4 regions of the Brevibacillus sp. RS1.1 genome follow, and region 2 is predicted to be linked to each of the others. Evidence: riboswitches for the same ligand, from Rfam matches in the RefSeq annotation. Region 2 holds a riboswitch; each other region holds the start of a gene.
What was found. A riboswitch is a leader RNA that binds a small molecule or an ion and turns the genes downstream of it on or off. The one in region 2 is predicted to bind cyclic di-GMP.
Positions count from the first base shown of each region.

Region 1: linked by a shared signal. The riboswitch ahead of HP570_RS15920 (methyl-accepting chemotaxis protein) and the one ahead of HP570_RS10490 (GNAT family N-acetyltransferase) in region 2 are both predicted to bind cyclic di-GMP.
Region 3: linked by a shared signal. The riboswitch ahead of ggt (gamma-glutamyltransferase) and the one ahead of HP570_RS10490 (GNAT family N-acetyltransferase) in region 2 are both predicted to bind cyclic di-GMP.
Region 4: linked by a shared signal. The riboswitch ahead of yfmT (benzaldehyde dehydrogenase) and the one ahead of HP570_RS10490 (GNAT family N-acetyltransferase) in region 2 are both predicted to bind cyclic di-GMP.

Region 1 covers NZ_JABSVA010000004.1:339,398-343,613, forward strand. Annotated here, with positions in the region: gene HP570_RS15920 (methyl-accepting chemotaxis protein) at 1-1,927, opposite strand, end outside; cyclic di-GMP riboswitch class I at 2,001-2,101, opposite strand; gene HP570_RS15925 (formate--tetrahydrofolate ligase) at 2,237-3,865, opposite strand; gene HP570_RS15930 (FAD-binding oxidoreductase) at 4,013-4,216, opposite strand, start outside.
Region 2 covers NZ_JABSVA010000002.1:1,042,424-1,046,639, reverse strand. Annotated here, with positions in the region: gene HP570_RS10495 (methyl-accepting chemotaxis protein) at 83-1,555, opposite strand; gene HP570_RS10490 (GNAT family N-acetyltransferase) at 1,557-2,111, opposite strand; cyclic di-GMP riboswitch class I at 2,303-2,386, opposite strand; gene HP570_RS10485 (hypothetical protein) at 2,829-3,014, shown strand; gene HP570_RS10480 (amino acid ABC transporter substrate-binding protein) at 3,255-4,031, shown strand; gene HP570_RS10475 (amino acid ABC transporter permease) at 4,105-4,216, shown strand, end outside.
Region 3 covers NZ_JABSVA010000004.1:244,767-248,982, reverse strand. Annotated here, with positions in the region: gene HP570_RS15470 (methyl-accepting chemotaxis protein) at 1-911, opposite strand, end outside; gene ggt (gamma-glutamyltransferase) at 992-2,710, opposite strand; cyclic di-GMP riboswitch class I at 2,892-2,980, opposite strand; gene HP570_RS15460 (SET domain-containing protein) at 3,221-3,838, shown strand; gene HP570_RS15455 (glutamine--tRNA ligase/YqeY domain fusion protein) at 3,918-4,216, shown strand, end outside.
Region 4 covers NZ_JABSVA010000007.1:82,475-86,690, reverse strand. Annotated here, with positions in the region: gene HP570_RS21275 (RsmB/NOP family class I SAM-dependent RNA methyltransferase) at 1-408, opposite strand, end outside; gene HP570_RS21270 (hypothetical protein) at 494-1,249, shown strand; gene HP570_RS21265 (methyl-accepting chemotaxis protein) at 1,274-2,209, shown strand; cyclic di-GMP riboswitch class I at 2,385-2,470, shown strand; gene yfmT (benzaldehyde dehydrogenase) at 2,556-4,013, shown strand; gene HP570_RS21255 (methyl-accepting chemotaxis protein) at 4,044-4,216, shown strand, end outside.

The DNA of each region.
Region 1 (4,216 bases), on a different contig from region 2:
CGTTCAAATGCTCGACAGACTTGCCAATTTCTTGGATGGCTTGAAGCTGCTCTTCGGTTGCCCTTGCCACTGTTTGCGCGTCGAGTGAAGCATGCTTTGCAATGGTATGCATTTCATCTACAGAAGCACTCACCTGTTGGGAGCCTGCTGACATTTGCTCAGATGCTGCGGATACTTCCAAAATGTGCGCGGCAACGTTCCGGGAAGATTCCAAAATATGCTCGAAGATTTCGCGAACCTCTTCGACCAGTTGGATACCTTGCTGTGCGTTTTGGTTCCCCTCGGTCATAACCTCTACTGCGTGATGAGTATCCTGCTGGATTTCCCCGATCAGCATTGCAATTTTCGATGCGGATTCCTCGGATTGGTTCGCCAGTTTTTTCACTTCACCAGCAACTACAGCAAACCCACGTCCATGCTCGCCAGCACGTGCTGCCTCAATCGAAGCGTTCAAGGCAAGCAAATTGATTTGCGAGGTCAACTGACTGATCGTATCGAGAATGCCTTCGATTTCTTTGGAGCGATTGTTGAGCTGCTCGATGGCTACAGTCGCCTTCGAAGTTCCCTCCCCAATGCTTCCCATCTGGCGAACTGCCTGCTCTACCACAGCAGTCCCTTGCTCAGCCTGCTCTGTTGCGATCTGGGCAGCCTCAGAAACATGTGCAGACGTCTCTGCGATTTTCACGATGCCTGCTGCCATGTCAGTCATCGACAATGCGACTTCCTGCGAGCTGGATGCCTGCGCCTCTGCTCCCTCAGAAATCTGTTCGATAGACAAGCCGATTTGGTTGATGTTTTCCGTTGCTTGTTTAATACCTTCGGATACTTCCTGACTAAAACGCTGAACTTGATCAGACGACAGTGATACGTCTTCGATCAAATTTTTCAAGTGTGATACCGTCTGGTTAAAGTCACGGGACAGAACCGCAATCTCGTCTTTTCCGTCAACCGTTACGGTCTCTTTCAAGTTACCCTGCGCCACTACATTTACTGCGTGATTCAGACGCTCAATTGGTTTCACCATGCGTACAGCCAAGAAATAAACGAGGACAACCCCAAGCCCCAATACGATGAGGGAAATAACCGTCAATCGGACTAACAGTTGATCGACAGGCGCATGCAGCTCAGCTACGGGTGCAGTGATGTATACCCCCCAGTTCAAATTGGTTGGCGCATAGGAAGCAAATCGCTCTGTATTCTCGTATTCGTATTGGGCGATTCCATGATTCCCTTGCTTGATATCTTCAAAAGCAGTCTGAAGTTGAAGAATCCCCATATTGAGAATGGATTCCTTCAGAATGTACTCGCTATTCGGATGATAAATAAATGTTCCTGTTTTGCTTACTAAAAAGGCGTAACCTAATTCGCCAAATTTCTCTTCAGACACCTTTTTTTGGATCTCATTGATTGGAATCGTAGAACCGATGTAACCGTATTGACGGTTGTCCTTCATCAATGGAACGACCAGTGTCACGATGTTATTCCCTGTCCGCTTCGAAACGACTGGCTCAGAGACAACAACCTTCCCTTCCCCTTTGCTGGCTTCCTTAATATGCGGACGATCTGAGATGTCGGTCACTTCACCCTTGAAATTGATCACTTTCTTACCGCTTAAGTCATGCGAAAAGAAGAACGTCTCAAACTCGGGGTTTTTCTTTTGGGCTTCTTGAATGAGTTTCAGGTCTTGTTCGACATTTTGATCTGCCGACATCAACCCTCCTATCGCTCTTACAATCTCAATTTTCTCTTGAAAGAAACCATCGATACGAATCGAGAGATTGCTAGCTGACAGCTCAGCTTCTTTGTCCAGACTGTTTGCCAAAAGGTTGGAAGCACTCCAATAGCTTGCACCGCAAACCGTACCCAAACTTATCACCAACAGCAGGCACAAAACGATAATTAGCTTATTCTTCAAACTATTTTTCATACCGAATCCCTTCTCCCTTCTCTTTTTTTCAACAAAAAAAAGACTGCCCACCGACAGCCCATCATGACTACGGTATGGCAACCCGGCTGTCCTAGCTGCGAAAGTCATTTAACCTTCGTCCTTAGACCCGTGGCTTTGCGTCCCTGCCTTTCAGCAAGTTTGCCTTTGTCATTCCTTGTTGTTTTTCAATTAAGTTCACTTTTTTTCAATCTCACCTTTCATTTCCCATAACTTTCTGCGAATAAACCTCAAAATGGAAAAAAAGCTGACAACCTTTTACAGCTGTCAGCTTTTTGTCACACTTTTTGATTAGCTTAATCCAATCACGTGGCCTTCCTCGTCTACATATAACGATTCCGCAGCCGGCTTTTTCGGGAGGCCTGGCATGGTAACCAAGCTTCCGGTCAGTGCCACGATGAAACCAGCTCCTGCTGATATGCGCACTTCGCTCACATGAATCGTGAAGTCTACAGGTGCCCCCAACAGATCAGCGCGATCCGTAAAAGAGTACGGTGTTTTCGCCATGCACACAGGCAGATGGGACATGCCCATTTCTTCTACCTTTTGCATCGTTTTTAATGCCAACGGCGAAAAGACAACTCCTGATCCACGGTATACTTCTTTCACGACAGTCTCAATCTTGTCTTTAATGCTGAGGCCTTCCTCATACAAGAATCGGAAGGACGAAGGCAGCTCTGCTGCTCGAATTACTTTTTCAGCCAGCTCGACACCGCCTGCTCCTCCTTCTGCCCACACTTTAGAGAGCGCTGCTTCGGCTCCAGCCGCTTGGCACAGCGCAATGACAGCATCAATCTCTGCTTGGGTATCTGTCGCAAAATGATTGATGGCCACCACTGCTGGCACACCGAACTTCTGTAAGTTTTCCAGATGTCGCTTGACGTTTTCGAAGCCTTTTTCCAGAGCAGACAAGTTCTCCACTGCCAAGTCAGGTACTTTTACCCCGCCGTTGTATTTCAACGAACGAACCGTAATGACCACGACAGCAGCCGATGGAGTCAGACCTGCTTTTCTGCACTTGATGTCAAAAAACTTCTCGGCCCCCAAGTCGGCACCAAATCCAGCCTCTGTTACGACGTAATCTGCCAGCTTCAAGGCCATTTTGGTTCCGATCACACTGCTGCACCCATGTGCGATATTGGCAAAAGGTCCACCGTGAATGATGACCGGGGTTCCCTCGATTGTCTGTACGAGATTGGGCTTGATAGCTTCCTTCAAGAGAACGCACATCGCATCAACCGCGTTGATTTCTTCTGCCCGTACAGGCTGATCATTGAAATCGTAGCCAATAATGATACGGTTCAACCGCTCGCGCAAGTCTGCTAGATTCTCACTCAAGCATAAGATCGCCATGATTTCCGACGCTGTCGTAATCATGAAGCCATCCTCACGCGTCATTCCATTGCCCTCACCCAGACCAACCACGATGTTTCGCAGTGCGCGGTCGTTCATGTCCATAGCTCGTTTCCAGACGATTTTCTTTGGATTGAGTCCGCGCGGATTGCCATGGAAAATATGATTGTCGATCATCGCTGCCAACAAGTTATGTGCAGCTGTAATCGCGTGAATGTCCCCTGTAAAATGCAGGTTAATTTCATCAGCAGGGAGAATTTGTGCCTGGCCGCTTCCAGTTGCGCCTCCTTTGATCCCCATGCAAGGACCCAAGGACGGCTCGCGAAGTGCTGCCATTGTTTTCTTCCCGAGATGATTTAAAGATTGTGACAGACCAATCGTCGTGAGCGTCTTGCCTGCTCCCGCCGGATTGGGGTTCATCGCTGTAACAAGAATCAGTTTGCCATCAGGGCGATCCTTCACTTGCTCCCATAGTTCATCTGATAGTTTGGCTTTATATTTTCCGTATAGCTCCAAATGCTGTTCTTCGATACCTGCACTTTTGGCAATTTCAACAATAGACTTCATTTTTGCCTCCCTGCCACACCAGAATGTAATGCACCAGTTACCAATCTTCTACATTCTGCATAATCATCCTTTCTCCTCTCCTCTTCGACACATTACGCAAAAGAAAAAGCCCACATTCCGACAAACGTTCAGAATGCAGGCTCTCTGTTATTTCCCGAAAATTTTTCCTGGATTCAAGATGCCGTTCGGGTCCAGCACATGCTTCATGGCTTGCATGACGTCCAGTGCTTCTCCATGTTCCTTGCGCTGGTATTTGATTTTCCCCACACCCACACCATGTTCCCCGGTGCAGGTTCCTCCCCGACTCAATGCGTACTCCACCAGATGGGCATTTACTTCCTCGGCAAGCGC
Region 2 (4,216 bases):
CAGAATATTCTTATTATATATCCATTCAGTTATAAAATGAAAAAAGAAAACAACCGCCATTGAAAAGGCGGTTGCAGGAAGGCTACATATGGAGACCACGCATTTGCTGTTCGATTTTCTCAAAGCCGCCAGAAACCTTAACGACTTCGTCTTTTTGCTCAGAAACGAGAACAAGCACTTCTTCCAGGCTCTCTTTGTTCTTGTCGGTAATATCGGCGTTGACTTCTACTTTTGCGCCAACTTCCTGAATCATGCTGTGAACATGGACGATGAACTCTTGCAGGTTCTTCGTTTTATCTGCGAAGTTTTGCATGTAGTTGTCTACATTGGTGAACATTTCTTGTACTTCGAGGATGCCCTCGCTATTTTTCTCAAAAGACGTCTGTGACTCGGAAATCATATCCGATACGAGCTTCATTTTTTCACGAATGGTCATGAGCAAGCTCGAGATCGACTCGGAGGATAGCTTGGAGGATTCAGCGAGCTTGCGTACTTCATCTGCTACGACAGCAAATCCTCGGCCGTGTTCACCTGCCCGAGACGCTTCAATCGTGGCATTGAGTGCCAACAGGTTGGTTTGTGCAGAAATATCGGAAATGGTTTGAATGATTTTCCCAATCGATTCGGTTTCTTTATTGAGCTCTTGAATCAGCTGGTTCGTACCTTGGATGTCCGTGATGAATCGTTCAAAGTCATTGCCGATGTTGCCAATGCGTTTTCCACTCTCGCTAGTGGCTTCTTTGGTCGATTCTACGTACTCATGCATCTCTGTAACAGAGCGGGTCATGTCCTCAACTTGCAGATTCGTCGAGCTCATTTCCCGACGCAGCTCATCCGTATTGCTAGTCTGGACCGTAAAGGACTCCATAATGTCTTGCAGGGAAGCGACGGTTTCGACAGCGCGAACATTTACACCATCTGTTACCTTGTTCAAATTCTCTTGATAGTCTTGCATAGAGGTGAGAGATTCATTAATTTGATCGAGAACACGTTGCAACGATTCCTTCGAGGCAATCGCTTCTTGCTTTTGTTGCTCACTTTCCTCTTGCAGTTTGTTATTGAATACAGCATGCATCATGCTCGTGATAGAGACGAAGCAGAAGGTGAGCAGGAAGTACATCAGGTCAAGATTGCTTGTCGAATGGAAAATCAATTCTCTCTGTGTCAGGAAGTAGTAAGAGACAATGCCTAATGTCGATACAATGGTTAAAATATTGATGAGTCGGTCTTGATAAATCCCCATGACGGCTACAAAGAACATAATGGTCATGATATTGATCATATGCGGGTCCAGTCCAACTACAATGAACATGAAGATCCCGATTACGACTAAGTTGAAGAACTTCATGAAGGGCGCTGCTTTTTCACGGAAGCTCGGGCGATTGGAGATGTAAGTAAAAGGTGCCAGCACGCCATACAAAATACCCAGTATTGTGAAAACGAATGTGTACGAGACGCCTAGAAAGAGGTTTAAGACCTGAACAACTGTAATAATACTTGCGAATACGATTACGACCCAATTGTTTCTTCTTCTCAATAGATCAATGTTATCCATGTTACCCACCTACCTCGACTTTTACTTGATTGGACGACGACGAATTGTACCAGGAATATTTCGGATCGTGCTTATTGTCATAGACATCTTTTAGATGAAAGAGGGTCGGAATGGCATCGGCCCCTTTGTAAAAGACGATATCTTTGGTCTGAATCGCCTTTACTTGATACTTCGTGTTAATAAATTTAAAAAAAGTTGGATCTGCTACCCCGATTGCGTGGGTATAACCATGCTTTTCAGCGTAATCTATCATCAAGCAAATTCCTTTTTGCCCTAGTTGTCCACGGTATTTTGGCAAAACAGCGAGACTGTCTACCTCCATTACTTTCATATCTTCTGTAACAACATCCTGAAATAGTGATTTTATATAAGCACTTGATTTGGAAAAGGGCGTCATTTCAAATGTTCCACCTGCTTCACCATCATCGGCAAGTAGGAGGAATTGTGCGGAGCCTTCTTTCGCGTACTCCATCTCGAAGCCCATGCTTGTCCATACTGTTTCTTTGATTTCATGAAATTTAGCTAACTCTTGTACGGTTTCTACTTGTTTGTACATAACTTCTCCACTCCATCGTTTTCTGATTACCGTGTTGTGTATGTTTGACGTCCCAAAAGTTATGTTTTTCCATTCTGTTGCAAAAATGAGAGTGCTTTCATCCCCCTTTCAAAAAACGAAACACAAAAAAAGGCCGTTCCATCGAAATGGAACAACCGAAGCTACCAACATCAAAATAATTGTTCCAAGATGATGGCAACCCGGCTATCATGGTCAAAGACTGTAGACCCGTGGTTTTGCGTCGCCACCTTTCGATGACTTTGCCTTTTGCATTTATTAGCAAAACTTGTAAAAGTGTGTCGAATTTTGCTGGACATAATCATGCAAAATATAAGACAAAAGATATACTTTGTCAAGTTTTGGTAGGGTAAAGAAACTAATTGTTCATAAAGTATAGACGAACAAAAAACCATTTGTGATATCAACTAGTCCTTCATTCATAGGCGTTAGGTTAGGGTACGCAGAATGTCTAAAACTTCGGTAGGCTCCATTCGGCTTTGTTGCCTTCCCCAAGGATATCGAATGTGAACTGTTGCCCATCTAAATTTACTTTATATAAAGGTACTTTCCCCTGTTTGATGAAAGAGAAACCTTCTGAAAAAGTTTTTGGTGTTTGAATGCACGTAGCTGCTCAGGAGTTGAAAGGAATACATAAAAATCACCCGTAACAAAAATTTTCCAACCATCCGATAACTAGAAGGAATAGGAGGGGATATTATGAAGGAAGCAAAAGTGATTCAATTCTACTTTTCCGGAGGCGGTGAAACGATTAGCATCGAATCCACGGAACCGGAAGAGATCATTCAAATGGTCGCTAATCAAAACGACGGATGGCTCCAGTATGATGATGTTGTCATCAACGTGAGAAATGTTTCATATATCAAAGTGTGCAATCAGGCGTAAGGATAGGGAGCGGATGTATATAGCTCCAACACGAAAAAGCTCTCCATTGAATGCGGAGGGCTTTTTCGTGTTGGAGGTAGCCGGGCATTTTCCCCAATTATTTGGCGTATATTTCTAAGGTGCTTTTGTTTACTAAAGTATCGACTATTCCTTGCTAATATGCTATCATGATACCTTGTTAACGTATTACCACTTTATCAGAGTAAAATATAGAGCAGGGAAACGAGGGGGATCATCACGATGAAGAAAATAGCATGGATGTCATTGTTGTTGGGTGCGGTGGTTTCGTTGGTAGTGGGCTGTTCCAGCGCAAAAACTGGCGCTGACGCAAATAAGCTGATTATCGGAATTGATGATAAGTTTGCACCGATGGGTTTCCGGGATGAGAAAAATGAGCTAGTCGGTTTTGATATTGATTATGCACGTGCAGCTGGCGAAAAAATGGGAAAACAAGTTGAGTTTCAAACAATCGACTGGAGTGCAAAAGAGTCTGAACTAAACAGTGGTCGTATTGACTTGATCTGGAATGGATATACGATTACAGATGAGAGAAAAGGGAAGGTTCTCTTTACCAAGCCTTATCTGAAAAACGCACAAGTAGTGGTCACGAAGGCAAATAGCAACTTGACCAAGCTGTCAGACTTGGCTGGTAAAGCAATTGGTTTGCAAAAGCTGTCTTCCGCAGCTGACGCGATTAATGCGAGTGATATCAAAAATCAGGTCCAATCGATTACCGAGTTCCCTGATAACGTACTGGCACTGAGTGATTTGAAGATCGGTCGTGTAGAAGCAGTCGTCATCGACCAGATTGTGGCCGATTACTATATGGCAAAAGAGCCGGGAGCATTTAAGCAGTTAGAAGAATCGCTGTCTCCTGAGGAATATGGAATTGGCGTCAAAAAAGGCAACGAGGCATTGCAAAAAGAGCTGCAAAAAGCACTGGATGCAATGAATCAGGATGGTACAGCTGCAAAAATATCGGAAAAATGGTTCGGCGAAAATCGTGTATTGAAATAAGCAGAACAGCGATGGCTTCGCCGCATGATTGGCGAAGCCACGCTTTTATTTTCAGGATTAGGAGCATACCAAGATGAGCGTAGACTACATTCTCTCCATTACGAAGCCCATGCTAGAAGGGGCGCAGATGACGGTGCTGTTGTTTCTCATCGCCATTCTGCTTTCCATTCCATTAGGTTTTCTGA
Region 3 (4,216 bases), on a different contig from region 2:
CGGGAAACAGCGTAGGCGATTGCGATCACAACAGCAACAACAACGATGACAATGATCCTAACCATGGTGGTAACGGAAGAAACCGCGGACGTTATGGATTCGACTGGGATATGCAGATACAAACCAAAGTTGGTCTTGGGAATCGGGGAGTAGGTGACAACGTATTCCTTACCATTGTCCGAGTAGCTGTATGAGCCCTTTTCCGTTTTTCCTGATTTCAGGATTTCCATTAATGATTGCGGCAGACCGGATTCCGCAAGCGGTTTGCCGATCAGATCCTGGGTAGGATGGTATTGAATTTGATCCTTGTTATCAACGAGAATCGGATAACCATCGTTGCCTACTTTCAAATCTTTGAGAAAGGTAGCTGTGAAGTCATCTACATTGACGAGCCCGGTCAAGACACCAAGCTTCTCGTTGTTTTTCCCTTTTACAGGGGAAGCGACGATGATAGAGCGATTGCCGGTTGTCTTCGCAACAAGAACATCGGAGAAGCTGGGCTTGTCCTGCATACCGTCTTTGAAGAATTGGCGCTCGCCAAGATTGATTCCAACGCTTTTGGGGAACGTATCAGCCGTTACTTTTCCATCGCTTGCGATAAACGTATTTCCGTCATACAGCTTCATTTCCTCGGTAAACTTGCGAATGAATTCATTTTTTGCTGCTGCATCATCGGATTGAATATCCGAGGTGCGGGCTAAAACTTGAATTTCTGTCATACGCCGGTCCAGATATTGATCCATAGCTATGGCTGTACTGGAAGTAAGGTCAACATAGGATGATTTTTGTTTATCAATGAGAATGGATGAAAAGCTGTTCGTGATAAACAACGAAACGGCAGTAAGTGGAATGACAGCCACGACGAGAAACCAAAGAATCATTTTGTTCCTGAGCTTGTTGAACAAAAACATAGGTTTGTCCACTCCTAATCCGTGAATGCGAAATAGAAACAGTCAGACTGCTGAGATGAGCTCAGCAGTCTGACAAAATATTAATAGCCCATTGCTGCGCCTTCACCGCGAGGGTCAGCACCGCCAAATTTTACATTGGTTTGCGGGTCAATCAGGATTGCGCCGGACTGTCCCATCGCATCGGTATAGGCTGCTTCAAGCTTTTCGACTGGATGCCCACGTTTAATGAGCTCGTCCAGGACTTCTTGAGGGATGCGGCTTTCCACCTTGAGATTGTTGGAAGCAGATCCCCAGTTGCGCCCATGCAGCCATCTTGGCGCTTCGATTGCGTCTTGCACGCTGAAACCAAAGTCGACGATGCGTGTGACGAGAGCGGCTTGCGTTTGCGGCTGACCTTCTCCCCCTTGTGTTCCGTAAAGAAGATAAGGCTTGTCCCCTTTAAAGAGCATAGCTGGGTTAATGGTGTGGAAGGTGCGTTTTCCTGGTTCCAAGTGATTGATGTGTTTGGAATCCAGAGAGAAGTAGCTTCCGCGGTTTTGTAAAAGGACACCCGTATCTTTCGCTACGATGCCAGAACCCCAGTCAAAGTAGTGACTCTGAATGATGGACACGGCATTTCCATCTTTGTCGACGATCCCGAACCAGGTTGTATCGCCTTTTGGATCAAGCGGTTCTACGGATTTGGCTGCTTGCTTCATATCAATGCGCGCAGCTAAATCCTTCCCGTGCTGCTTGGACAACAGCTCATCCACAGGGATATCCGCAAAGGCAGGGTCAGTCAGCCATTTGTCGCGGTCAGCGAAAGCCTGTTTGGTAGCTTCCACAATCGTGTGGTAGTAATCGGGTGTTCCTTCACCCATGCTCTTGAGGTCAAAGTTATTCAAAACATTAAGAATAGAGAGCGATGCCATGCCTTGGGAGTTAGGTGGAACGTTATACGCTTTGTAGCCACGGTAGTCTACCGTAATGGGATCTGCCCAAGTGGAGGTATGCTTTTCAAAATCTTTCAACGTGAGCAATCCGCCGTTGGCTTTCATGTCTGCTACGATTTTTTTAGCAACTTCTCCTTTATAAAAACCGTCAGCGCCTTTTTTCGCAATGATTCGCAAAGTATTGGCAAGATCCTTTTGTTTGAGAATTTCGCCTGCTGCATAAGGATCGCCGTTGGGCTTCAGGAATGTTTTGCGGAAGCCATCAAAACGTTGAAGATTCTTCAAGTCATTGTCAGTTGGATCTGTCGCGTATTTTGTCCAATATACTTGGTTGGGGGAGACGGGATATCCGTTCTCGGCGTATCCAATGGCAGGCTCCAGCAGTCTGTTCCATTGAAGCTTATTGTTGCCCATGCTTTTATGGGCGTAGTTGTACGCCTCCCACCAGCCGGAGACGACACCAGGGACAGTGTTTGCTGATTCATAACCGCGGGACGGGATTTTTTCGTAGCCTTTGCCTTTGTAATAGTCGATGGTTGCCTTTTCGCCTGCGCGCCCACTGCCGTTCAGCGCCTTCAGCTCTTTTGTTTTGGCATTGTAGATGAGCCAGAAGTTATCTCCGCCAATGGTTGTGTAATGAGGATAGACAACAGCTAAGGTGGAAGCGGCTGTAATAGCAGCATCTACTGCATTTCCACCGTCTTCCAATGTTTTCAGGGCCGCAGCCGTAGCCAGATAGTGAGGAGTCGTCACCATTGCGTTCGGTGACATCGATGTTGGACGGTTAGCAGCTTGTGCTCCAGAGAATGTTGATACCCCGATGACAGCAGTCAGCGCGACGGTCGAGAGTTTCTTCCAGAATGACATTCCTATGAAACCTCCTTCATGATGAAAAGAATAATGATTCATTAAACCGGCTATCCGCTGTTGCCTCACCTCCTTTAAAAGTTAAAAATACACAAACATACAAAAGTAGACAAAAATAGACATTATGAGCGCAAAAAAAGACCAATGATATAGGATCATTGGTCGCGTCCTACATCAATACTTCGGTAGCTGGCAAGCGTGTCCGCTGTTGCGGAGGTAGCCCCTGTAGCTTTGCGTCGCCGGATTTCCCCGGGTATGCCGTTTCGATATCAATGGGTGAAGCATAAAATGACACATATACTGATTCAATCGTTGTGGGAAAATGTTCCTAAAACTCCGTTTGCCAATAATATAGACTATTTACCATTTGTGGTAAATAAGAAAAATATTTTAATCCGGAAAAATAGTTAGGAATGCTATGTATTTTTCGACAGATATTCACACACCTCCTGGGGCAAAGCTGCTTATGATGATAAAAAGGCACATTTGCCAAGGAGTGAAACAAAGACCATGATGCATCCCGATACAGAATTGCGCTATATCAACGATGAGATCGGGTACGGTGTGTTTGCGACAAGGTTTATCCCAAAAGGAACGATTGTATGGGCACAGGATGATTTGGACCAAGTATTGGACCCTGCATTTGTGGAAAGACTTGACTCATTACGAAAACAGGACGTACAAAAATATTCGTTTAAGAACCAGTTCGGAAAGTATATTCTTTGTTGGGATAAGGCAAGGTACGTGAACCACAGCTTTCATGCGAATTGTGTGCCGACCATGTATGATATGGAATTGGCTGCACGGGATATTTTTCCGGGCGAAGAGCTAACTGATGATTATGGAACGTTAAATTTGGATGAACCTTTTGAGTGTTTGCCCGAGTCCGACACGGACCGCTCCCGTGTAATGCCCGATGATTTGCTTCGGTATTACCCGCAGTGGGATCGGATTGCAGCGGAAGCATTCCAACGGTTCAATCATGTTGAACAGCCTTTGCTGCATCTGATTCCCTCGAAGCATCTCGAAACGATTCGTGGGATTACGGAGCAGCGCTTAGCCATTGATTCTGTTATTCACCTGTATTGCAGGTCACAATGGCAAACGGGGCAGCAATGGGAGACGTGAGCGGGTCGGTCAACGACCCGATTTTGTTGAACTCTGGGAAGAGAATCAGTATTATGGAGTGTAAAGGTGAAGTGAAAGGTTGATTTCATTGGAAAACAAGGTAGCGGCATCCAATTTTATCCGCAATATCATGATTGATGACTTGCAAGAGGGCAAAGTAAAGGAAATCATTACCCGCTTTCCCCCAGAACCGAACGGGTATCTCCATATTGGACATGCAAAAGCAATCTGCCTCAACTTTGAGTTGGCACGAGAATTCTCCGGCAAGGCCAACCTGCGTTTTGACGATACGAACCCGGTGAAGGAAGACATCGAATACGTAGAAGCCATCAAAAGGGACGTTCAATGGCTTGGCTTCGAATGGGACGGGTTGTTTTT
Region 4 (4,216 bases), on a different contig from region 2:
GATTTCGTTTGCCACGAGCATTCCTTGTCCATGCAAAAACGCTGCAAGCTGCGTCGATTTTCCCCCTGGCGCTGCACACAGGTCGAGGATTCGCTCACCAGGTTGTGCACCGAGTGCTTCGGCAGCGGACATCGCGCTTGGCTCCTGCAAATAATACATGCCAGCGGAGTGAAAAGGATGCTTGCCGGGACGAGCAGGCTTTTTGTAGCGAAACCCGTTTTCGCACCAAGGGACTGCTTCTACAGCAAACGGCGAGATTTTCAAAAAATCGTCACGCTCCACCTTCAACGGATTGACTCGCAAGCCGTGTGTCACAGGCTGATCATACGAGGAAACGAAGGCCTCATAGTCGTGTCCGAGCAAGGTTTTCATGCGCTCGATAAATGGTGTTGGTAAATTTTTTGTCATAACAGCCTCCGATGTCAGATTTTGGCCCCATGTGAAAGGAAAAGATAGAATCATGGCGAATCATAGAGAATGAGGTGAGAGCATTATGGAAGGATCCCGTGCAAAACGCTACCGCTCCCGGCGGAGGAATGACTCGGAAGTAAGCCGGTTTTGGATCATGGGGTTGTTGTTCTCACTGCTGGTGCTCGCTTTTGAATTCTTTATCGAAATACCCGCCGATGCAGATTGGCTGACCGATATGGAGATGGCTTTGTTTTCTGCCAGCTTTACGTTGCTTGCCTTTTATCTGCTCGGACTTACCTTTGCCTTTTCACGCCACCAAAAGGCAGGGAAGATCAATCACCAAATCATCATCTATGTATGGTTGGGTGCGATCTTGTTTCACTTGTTCCTGCTCATCAGCAATTTGTCCAATCAGCATGTGTACAAGGCAGGGATCATTCTATTTTTAGGACCATTGTTTTTAACTGTCTACCATTTTATCACGTACTTGGCAGCTTTGCGCGAGGAGCGTGAGGAGCAGGAGGCAGCTACAACAGCTACGCTCGAGCGTACGGCCTACCAGATGATTCTGGAGGGTGGGCGTGTATACAGCGAGCTGAGTCGCCTGAAAACAGAATATCCAGAAGTGGAGCAAATGCTTCGTGCCAACGATTTTCACGATAAACTGGAGCGCTATGCTTTGGAAATGCAGCAGTATTTGCAGGTGAAGCATTTTGAGCGTAAAGACGTGGAGCTCTTGGAGGGTCACTATTATTTCTTGGAAAACTTGCTGAGCTTGGCGAAACAACATCCGGGAATAATCGAGTCCCGCGTATATAGCCGCCGAGGTGACAATTGATGGGTACAAAGGAGAGGGAAGCGGATGTTTTGGAAAAAAGACAAAGGCCTGGCAGAAAAAGAGACAGCAGCGACGACAGCCACAACCACAATGGCAGGACAGCAAGACGCATGGAAACATGAGCTTCGCGGTCTTTACGAACAGATGGGTGCAATCCTCGCTTCGGACCAAGCAATGAACGCCGATTCCGATCAAATGGTGCGATTGGTGACGAGGATGAAGCGTGCCGTAGAGAATATCCAGGCCATTAATGAGCGGGATGATGAATCTGCGAGCCAGTTGTCGGTTCGAGGAGAGCGCCTGACAGACATCTGCAAACAATCGGTAGCGCGTGCAGATGAAGGCAATAAGGCTATGACGGACGTTGTGGAAGTCATGAGCCTGCTCGACAAAGAATCGGTTCATACGTCCAAGTCCATGAGCCTCTTGGAAGAGCGTTCTTCGGAAATTACGAGTATTGTCAAGGTAATCAGCGATATTACGAATCAGACTAACCTTCTCGCTCTGAATGCAGCGATAGAAGCTGCACGTGCGGGGGAACAAGGCCGAGGCTTTGCTGTCGTAGCGGATGAAGTACGGAAGCTGGCAGAGATGACAGCGAACTCGACCAAGACGATTGCGGAATTGATCGGCAAGATTCAAGAAGAAATCAAAGAAGCATTGTCCAACAGTGAAAAAAGCAGCAGTGCGATCAAAAATGGACTTTCCATCAGCAAGGATGCTGCACAGAAGACGGATCAGATCGCGAACGCTTTCCAGGTACTGAACGTCGAAGTGGCGGGTGTGATGGAAATCATCGCGCATCAAAAGCGTTTTGCTGACGATGTGTCCCAGCAGGTAAGTGAGGCAAAGGGCTTACTGGACGAGCTGAATGAAGGCATCACCAAGCACGTAAGAGACGCCAACGCGGTAGAGCAAATGCTCGCGACGAGCGTAAAGGATGTCAAAAAGTTATTGTGATCATGAGGAAGAAAAATCAGGAGTCCGTATCCAAGCGATGCGGACTTTTTGATATTTGTTCTTTCCTTTCACGAAATATTTACATGTTTACGTTTGACTATTCGAAATGGAGTACTATAATCAAAGTATGTTTCTCCATATCTTTCCTTTTTTCGACAAAATCTTATCAGCATTCGCTATGAATGGGCAAACCCATTGAAAAGTGGGGACGCAAAGCCACGGGCCTAATGTACACGTTACGATGGCAGCCGGGTTGCCAACGAGCAGTGTATTTTGCTGTTTTAGTATGACGGCTCCTTTCATGCGAAAGGGGCCTCTTTATTTTTCAAAAGGGAGTGGTTGTAGCATGTCAATCCTTCAAACACTGGACAAGCAGTACATCAATGGGGAGTGGCGCGACGGACTTGGCGCGAAGACATTGCAAGATATCAACCCTTACAACGGGGAAGTCATCGCAGAATTCAAAATGGCAAATCTGGAGGATATCGACGCGGCTTACAAGGCGGCAGCCAACGCGAAAAAAGAGTGGGATGAAGTGAATGCCTATACCAAATCCCGAATGTTGGAGCGTGCAGTTCGCTATATCGAAGAGCATGAAGAAGAAATCATTCAGATCATCATTCGTGAACTAGGTGGAACCCGACTGAAGGCATTTTTTGAGATCGGGCTTGTCAAGGATATTATTCGCGAGGCGGCTACGTTCCCTGTACGTATGGAAGGAAAAATTCTCCCTTCTCCCGTAGACGGAAAGGAAAATCGTTTGTATCGGATTCCCGCAGGAGTTGTCGGTGTCATCAGTCCGTTCAACTTCCCGTTCTATCTGTCGATGAAGTCCGTAGCTCCAGCTCTTGGCGCGGGCAACGGTGTCGTCCTCAAACCGCATGAGCACACGCCAATCACGGGTGGGACTCTCATCGCGAAAATTTTTGAAGAAGTAGGTCTGCCCAAAGGCTTGATCAACGTCGTTGTAACGGATATTGCTGAAATTGGCGATGGGTTTGTCTCCCACCCGATTCCGCGCATCCTTTCGTTTACAGGCTCTAGCCAAGTAGGAAGCCATATCGCGCAAGTGGCAGCGAAGCATTTCAAGAAGGCGATTTTGGAGCTAGGTGGCAATAGTGCCCTGATTGTTTTGGAGGATGCGGATCTCCAGTATGCCGTCAATGCAGCGGTATTCAGCCGCTTTACCCACCAAGGTCAGATTTGCATGTCGGCTAACCGGGTTCTGGTTCACCAAGATGTATACGATAAATTCCTCGATCTGTATGTGGAAAAAGTATCTGGTCTCAAGGTAGGCGACCCAAATGATCCAGACACGGTAATCGGTCCACTCATCAATCAACGGCAAGTCGCCAACCTGATGGCAACGATCGATGAGGCGATACGCGAAGGAGCCGTTCCTGCACTGAAAGGGGAAGTAAAAGGAAACGTGGTCGAGCCGATTGTTTTGACAGGAGTGACCACAGACATGTCCATTGCATCGAAAGAGCTGTTTGGTCCGGCTGTTTGCATCATGTCGTTTGCTTCCGAGGAAGAAGCAATTCGTATGGCGAACGAGACACCATTTGGATTGTCCGGGGCGATTCATACCCGCGATCTGGAGAGAGGTGCCCAGATGGCCAAGCGCATTGAGACCGGCATGATTCATATCAACGATGGAACGATCAATGACGAACCAATTGTGGCGTTCGGCGGTGAAAAGCATTCCGGATTGGGACGCTTGAATGGTCAATGGAGCCTAGAAGAGTTTACTACGCTAAAATGGATTTCGGTTCAGCACAAGAAGCGTCAATTTCCGTACTAATGCTAGCAAAAGATAGAGGTGAAGAGGGTCATGAACGGATACGAAGGATGGAACGAAACAGAAGCCTCCGAAAAGGGGAAAAATGCAGAACTTCTCGAGGCTTTCATCAAGGTTGCTCCCTATTTAAATGATTTGCTCAACGATGACATTACCATTGGGGTCTACGACACGGAAAAGCTATTGCGCAATGTGCCTGCCCAAAC